Regions from separate parts of the Novosphingobium sp. FW305-C-30-35 genome, predicted to be linked through region 3. Evidence: predicted binding sites of a transcription regulator. Region 3 holds the regulator's gene; each other region holds the start of a gene.
What was found. The regulator LexA, encoded in region 3, represses DNA repair genes until DNA is damaged. The targets are predictions, from matches to a motif close to GTTCCNCNCTTGTTCT.

Region 1: the regulator LexA is predicted to act here: its motif matches at 883-898, upstream of radA (DNA repair protein RadA).
Region 2: the regulator LexA is predicted to act here: its motif matches at 1,307-1,322, upstream of AC3WLM_RS06385 (DNA recombination protein RmuC).

The regions. Positions count from the first base shown of each region.
Region 1 covers NZ_JBYSYJ010000001.1:50,813-53,076, reverse strand. The annotation lists gene radA (DNA repair protein RadA) at 1-868, opposite strand, end outside; gene AC3WLM_RS00300 (hypothetical protein) at 988-1,509, shown strand; tRNA gene AC3WLM_RS00295 (tRNA-Leu) at 1,514-1,597, opposite strand; gene AC3WLM_RS00290 (inositol monophosphatase family protein) at 1,638-2,264, opposite strand, start outside.
Region 2 covers NZ_JBYSYJ010000001.1:1,286,920-1,289,183, reverse strand. The annotation lists gene AC3WLM_RS06385 (DNA recombination protein RmuC) at 1-1,292, opposite strand, end outside; gene AC3WLM_RS06380 (four-helix bundle copper-binding protein) at 1,441-1,851, shown strand; gene def (peptide deformylase) at 1,867-2,264, opposite strand, start outside.
Region 3 covers NZ_JBYSYJ010000001.1:205,481-207,744, forward strand. The annotation lists gene AC3WLM_RS01205 (molybdopterin molybdotransferase MoeA) at 1-925, shown strand, start outside; gene lexA (transcriptional repressor LexA) at 1,045-1,764, shown strand; gene AC3WLM_RS01215 (energy transducer TonB) at 2,015-2,264, shown strand, end outside.

The DNA of each region.
Region 1 (2,264 bases), 150 kb from region 3:
CCTGATCCTCGCGCCCGGAAAGAAACAGCATCGAGGGATTGCCGACCTCTTCCAGCCCTGCCCCGGCCATTGCGAAGACGCCGATCTCGTCCACGGCGCCGAAGCGGTTCTTGATTGCGCGAAGGATGCGATACTGGTGGCTGCGCTCCCCTTCGAAGCTCATGACCACATCGACCATGTGTTCGAGCACGCGCGGGCCCGCGATCGAGCCGTCCTTGGTAACGTGGCCGACCAGCACCAGCGAGACGCCGGTTTCCTTGGCATAGCGGATAAGTTCGAACGCGCAGCCGCGTACCTGGCTGACCGTGCCCGGTGCACCTTCGATCTGGTCCGAATGCATCGTCTGGATCGAATCGATCACCAGCAGCGAGGGCGGGTTCATCGATCCCAGCGTGGTCAGAATGTCCCGCACCGATGTAGCCGAAGCCAGTTGGATCGGCGCCTTGCCGAGGCCGAGGCGGTCAGCCCGCAGACGAACCTGATCCGACGCTTCTTCGCCGCTGATGTAGACTGCCTCGCCACCGGCCATCGCGATCTTCGCCGCCGCCTGAAGGAGCAAGGTTGACTTGCCGATGCCCGGATCACCGCCCATCAGGACAGCACAACCGGGCACAAGCCCGCCGCCCAGTGCCCGATCGAACTCGGCAATGCCTGTGGACCGGCGCACCGGAAGCGCGACCGGCGCATTGAGCGGCACGAAGGCAACGCGGCGGCCGCCACTCGACAGGTCATGCTTGGCCGAGAAGATCGTTTCCGGAGCTTCTTCGATCAGCGTGTTCCATTCGCTGCAATCGACACATTGCCCCTGCCAGCGGGTGGTGACGCTGCCACAGGCCTGGCAGACAAAGCGACGTTTGGGTTTGGCCATGGATTGCGATTACCAGAACATAGGCGGAACGCAAGCGCATCTCCGCCATTTCCGTAGCTCTTTGCTAACCATGCTGTGGGGCATCATCCTTAACGGCGCATCAGGTATGTCCCTTAGCCATGGCCGCGCCGTCTGATCATTTTCTTGGTATCCAGCCCCGCATGTACCGCCACTTTGCGGTACTCACCGTTGCCCTGTCGACCGTGATTGCCGTGTTCGCCAACGGCGATGCGCAGGAGGCGATGGCGCAGGCCGACCGTCATGCCGAGCGCCAGGCTGCCAAGGCGCGGAGCGGCAAGGCCAAGTTGGTGGACAACCGCTCCAGCCAGCGCAAGTCGTCCTCGGGACAGGCCGGCTTCAATGGCCAGTTCGGCGCGCCCATGGATGGCAGCGGGATGTCGGACGGCAACAGCAGCATCATTCCCGAGGGAATGACGACCGCGCCCGGCACGATCATCATCGAGGTTGACCAGGCTGCACTTGCCCGGATGACTCCTGCGCAACGCGCAGCCTATCTGCGGAAACTTGAGGAAGAACGGAAGAAGCGCCTCGAACAGGGGCAGATGACGCCGACGCCCGAGCAGGTCAGCGCGCTTGCCGCGCAATCGGCGCTGCGATCCGGATCGGATGCTGTCGATTAGGGAATGGTGCCCCTGGCCCGACTCGAACGGGCACGTATTTCTACAAACGATTTTGAGTCGTTCGCGTCTACCATTCCGCCACAGGGGCACTGGACGGCACCGGCCTTAGCCAGCGCCGTCCTGCAACGTCAAGCGTTACGGAGTGCGCCAACGAGAAGCTTGTGGAGCTTCGAGTGCAGCGCATCGTTGCCGGCGAGGATCGTCTCGTCGCAGATCGGGTGCGAGCGCCCCTTGTAATCGGACACGAAACCGCCGGCTTCGCGCACGAGAAGGCAACCTGCTGCCGTATCCCAGGGATAGAGGCCGGATTCCCAGAACCCGTCGAAACGGCCCGCTGCGACCCAGGCAAGGTCGAGCGAGGCGACGCCGAAACGGCGGATACCGGCAATGCGGGGGCCCAACTCGCTGTAGATGCGAATCCATTCACCCATGTCACCCCGGCCGGAGAACGGAATGCCAGTGGCAATCAGCGCCTCGTCGAGATGGCGACGCGCCGAAACGCGCAACCGGCGGTCCTGCAGCCATGCACCTTGCGACTTTTCGGCCCAGAAGCTTTCGTCGGTGATCGGCTGATAGACGAGCGCTGCGGTGACTTCGCCCCAGCCCTTCCCGTCCAGCGTGGGTTCCTGCACGGCGATCGAGATCGCGAAATGCGGAATGCCATGGAGGAAATTGCTGGTGCCGTCGAGCGGATCGATGATGAAGCGCGGCTTGCCCGGCTCACCGGCGATCTCACCACCTTCTTCCATCAGGAA
Region 2 (2,264 bases), 1.1 Mb from region 3:
CCGACGCGCTTGAGGTGTTCGGCGGCGACGGCAAGGCGATCGTAAAGCTCGCCGCCCATCTTGCCGATCTCGCGCGCTTCGCGGGCCAGGCCGTCCTGCCGCCAGACTTGGGCCACGGTGCGGGCAATGGCGACGAGGTTGGTCGGGCTGGCCAGCAGAACGCGCCGTTCGAAGGCGAAATCCCATAGCGAGGGGTCACGCTCCAGCGCGGCGGCAATGAAGTGTTCGCCGGGGACGAACATCAGCACGTAGTCCGGCGCCTCTTCGAACTGCGACTGATAGGACTTGGCGCCCAGTGTCTGGATGTGGTTGCGCATCGACTGGACGTGGGCGTTCAACGCGATCTTCCGCGTATCGTCGTCCTCCGCCTCGAAGGCATCCTGATAGGCATTGAGCGAAACCTTGGCGTCGATCACCAGCAGCTTGTTTCCGGGAACGCGGACGATGGCATCCGGGCGCAGGCGGCCTTCGTCGGTATCGACCGAATGTTCCGTGATGAAATCGGTGTGTTCGGACAGGCCGCATTGTTCCAGCACGTTGCGCAACTGCAGTTCGCCCCAGCGCCCGCGAGTTTTCGGGCCATTGCGCAGCGAGTTGCCGAGTTGGGCGGCTGCGGCACGCACTGCTTCCTGCCCATCGCGCATCGACTGGATCAGACCGGTCAGCTGGCCAAACGAGTCCACGCGCTGCTTTTCGAGGCTCTGCACCTGTTCCTCATAACTGCGCAGCCGCTGGTCTACAGGGGCGAGCAGGGACTTGAGGCGTTCGGCGCTGGTCTTCTCGCTTTCCTCGAAACGGGCATGAGCACGGTTGAGAAAGGCTTCCTGCGCCTTTTCCAGCACCTTGTTGCCAGCATTCTCGAACTCCTTGCGCAGGGCCTCCTGCGCCTCGATCAGCAGGCGCTTCTGTTCGGCGAAGTTCTCGGCATCGGCCTTCATGCGCTCAAGCTCGGCGCGCAATGATTCGCGCTCGGCCCGGACCTGAGCAAGTTCGGCGCGGACCTGATCTGCATCGGCAGCGCGCTGGCGGGCGGCGGCGAGAGCAGGGGCCAGTTCATCGCGCTGGCGGCGAACATCCTGCAGTTCGGCAAGGCCGGATTCCAGTGCCTTGGCGCGCTCCACCGTGGCAGCGAGGTCGACCGTCATCGCCTTGACCGTGCCTTCGTGGGCCTTGGCCTCGGCATCGCGGCTGTCATGGCGGGCGCGCCACTCGGCAGCAGGGCGGGAGCCGAGGAACCAGCCGATACCAAGCCCGATCACAAGCGCTACGATGACGAAAAGGGCAGATTCCACGGAATTCTCCAACAGGAACGAAATGGGAACCTACCGTGACGCGCCAATTGGCGCAACCGATTCAGCCGGCGTGTTCCACAGGCAGGACGGGGCGCGGAACGGAAAGGAGCGCGACCCGCTAAGCCCTTGCGAACGAAGGAGAGCGCCCATGTCGATCGAGAAGATGATTTCGGAACACCCGCAGGTGGGTGACAACTACAACGCCACGCTGGGGTTGGCAGTGAAGCATGCGATGTATTGCTCCGCGATCTGCAATTCGTGCGCAGATGCCTGTCTCGCCGAAGCGATGGACATGGATCAGTGCATCCGCACCTGCCTGGATTGCTCTGATGTCTGCGCCGCGACGAGCCGCATTGCCACGCGCCGCACGGGATCCAACCGCGAGTTGATCCGGGCGCAGCTTGCCGTGTGCATCAAGGCCTGCGAGATTTGCGAGGCGGAGTGCGCGAAGCATGACCACGCCCATTGCCGCCGTTGCGCGCAGATGTGCCGCGAATGCGCCGACGATTGCCGCCGGGCACTCGAAGATCTGGATCGTGAGGTGCATGAGGCCGCGTAACGCGGCCTCATCAGGTCACGCCGCCTTGCGCAGCTTTTCCAGCTTTTTCAGCGCCATGTTGCGCTTGAGGCGCGAAAGGTGGTCTATGAACAGCACGCCTTCGAGATGATCCATCTCGTGCTGGAGGCAGGTGGCCATCAGGCCGTCCATTTCCTCCTCGTGCGTGTTTCCGTCGAGGTCCTGCCAGCGCGCGCGGATGCGGGCAGGGCGCTCGACCTCGGCGTAGATCTCGGGCACGGAGAGGCAGCCTTCCTGATAGAGGCTGTGCTCTTCAGATGGGTCGAGGATCTCGGGGTTGATGAAGACCCGCGGTTCCTTCTTGGTCGGCTGGTGGTGATGGTGGTGGCCATCGTGGTCGCAGGCGACGGGTTCGGCATCGGGATCATCGGGCTGAAGGTCGATGACCAGCACGC
Region 3 (2,264 bases):
CACTGGCGCCATCCTGCCAAAAGGCGCGGACATGGTGCTGCTTCAGGAGGACAGCGCGCGCAACGGCAACGAGCTGAGCTTGACCGGCGAGCCACCGCAGCCCGCTTCGCGCCACGTTCGACCCGCAGGCATGGATTTCAGCTCTCGCGAAACGCTGATCTCTGCGGGTAGCCGCATTAGTCCTGCGCAAATCGCGCTCGCCATCGCCGGTGGCCACAGCCATCTCCCCGTGCGCCGGCGTGTCAGCCTGGCCGTCATCGACAGCGGCGACGAACTGGTTCCTCCCGGCCACCTGCCCGACCTGCACCAGCTTCCCGCCAGCAACGGGCCGATGCTCTGTGCGATGGCCGCCTCCCTGCCGGTCGATATCCGCCATGCCGGTCCTGTGGCGGACGAACTCGCAGAATTGGTCCGCGCGCTGGACGCGGCAAACAACTCGGACATCATCGTCACAAGCGGCGGGGCGTCAGTCGGGGATCACGATCTCGTTCGCCCGGCGCTCGAGGCCGTTGGCGCCTCGATCGACTTCTGGCGCATCGGCATCAAGCCGGGCAAGCCGCTGCTGGTGGCAACGCGTGGATCCCAGATCATTCTCGGCCTGCCCGGCAATCCCGCCTCGGCCTTCGTCACGGCCTACCTGTTCATGCTCCCCCTGCTGAGAGCGATGCTCGGCGCGAGCGCGCCTCTGCCAAAAGCCATCCCAGCCCGGCTTGCAGAGCCACTGGCGCAGGGCGGGAGCCGAATGGAGTTCCTGCGCGCGATATGGGACGGAGCGTCGGTAAGGCTCGACCCGCTCCAGGATTCCGGAGCGCTCTCTCCACTTTCAAGGGCCAACGCGTTGGCCGTGCGGGAAGCAGGGGCCGAGGCCAAACCGGCCGGAACGGATGTTCCTATCTACCTCCTCGAAAATGGCGGAATTGCTTGACGAGTCGCAACAGGTTGCTTATCCGTTCCGCATTCGTTCGCCGGGATGGAACATTCACTCCCGGTCCATGAAAGACCAGCGGCTTTGCCTCGAAGCCGCGCATTGCGGAGTGGCCGCCGATGTTGACGCGCAAGCAGCACGAACTGCTCACCTTCATTCAGGTCCGGCTTGAAGAGTCGGGCATCTCCCCCTCGTTCGAGGAGATGAAGGAAGCGCTCGATCTGAAGTCCAAGTCGGGCGTCCACCGGCTGATCTCGGCGCTTGAAGAGCGTGGCTTCATCCGCCGCCTCCCCAACCGCGCACGGGCACTCGAAGTCCTCCGCCAGCCAGACAGCGCGGTGGGCAAGCAGAGCGCCGTTCGGCAGATTGCCAATGCAGATGGTGGAGCAACGGGCGGAAGCGTCACGGCGCTTCGTCCTGCACCAAAAGCGCCTCCCGTGCCTGTGGCGGCAAACGACGTGATCGAGCTGCCGCTGCACGGCAAGATTGCAGCCGGTGTGCCAATCGAAGCCCTCGAGACGACGGCGACCCTGCCGGTTCCTGCCGCGCTACTGGGCGCAGGAGAGCATTACGCACTCGAAGTGTCCGGTGACTCGATGGTTGAAGCCGGGATCTTCGATGGCGATTACGCGCTTGTCCGCAAGACAGATATGGCGCGCGATGGCGAGATCGTGGTTGCACTTGTGCGCGGGGAAGAGGCCACGCTCAAGTATCTCCATCACGAAAAGGGCATGGTTCGGCTGGATCCCGCCAACGCTGCCTATGATCCTCAGTTCTATCGCCCCGACGAGGTGACCGTGCAGGGCAAGCTTGCAGGCTTGTTGCGGCGCTACCACTGACGTTTGTTGCAACATAGCGCCCGGCCTTCGGGCGTGCCTGATGATAAAGGCCGCTGCGCAGGAAATGCGCGGCGGCTTTTTTTGCATCAGCATGTTATGGCAAATATCAATCGATTTGGTTGAGATTCTTCTGGATGTGATCCAGTGTGAAGTATAGTATCCACTGTTACCGAATGCCCCGCCATGGGGCGCCCCTTTCCGGGACGGCCCGCCAGAACATGGGGCGTCGGCAACGGAAGAGGTGTTGCCAATGGCTTATGCAATCGAGAATACGAGACGCAGGCAGACACAGACCTTCATCGCGGTCGGGCTGCTTCATGGAGTGGCGATCTGGGCGATCGCTTCAGGGTTCGCCAACAGCATGGTCACGATCCTGACGGACCGACTTCCTGCCAAGCAGTGGGAGGACGAGGAGGTGAAGGTAACGCCTGTCGCTCCTCCGCCGGACGTGAAACCTTCCCCACAGCCTGGCAGCCGCTCGCTGGTGGCCCCCCGCCCCG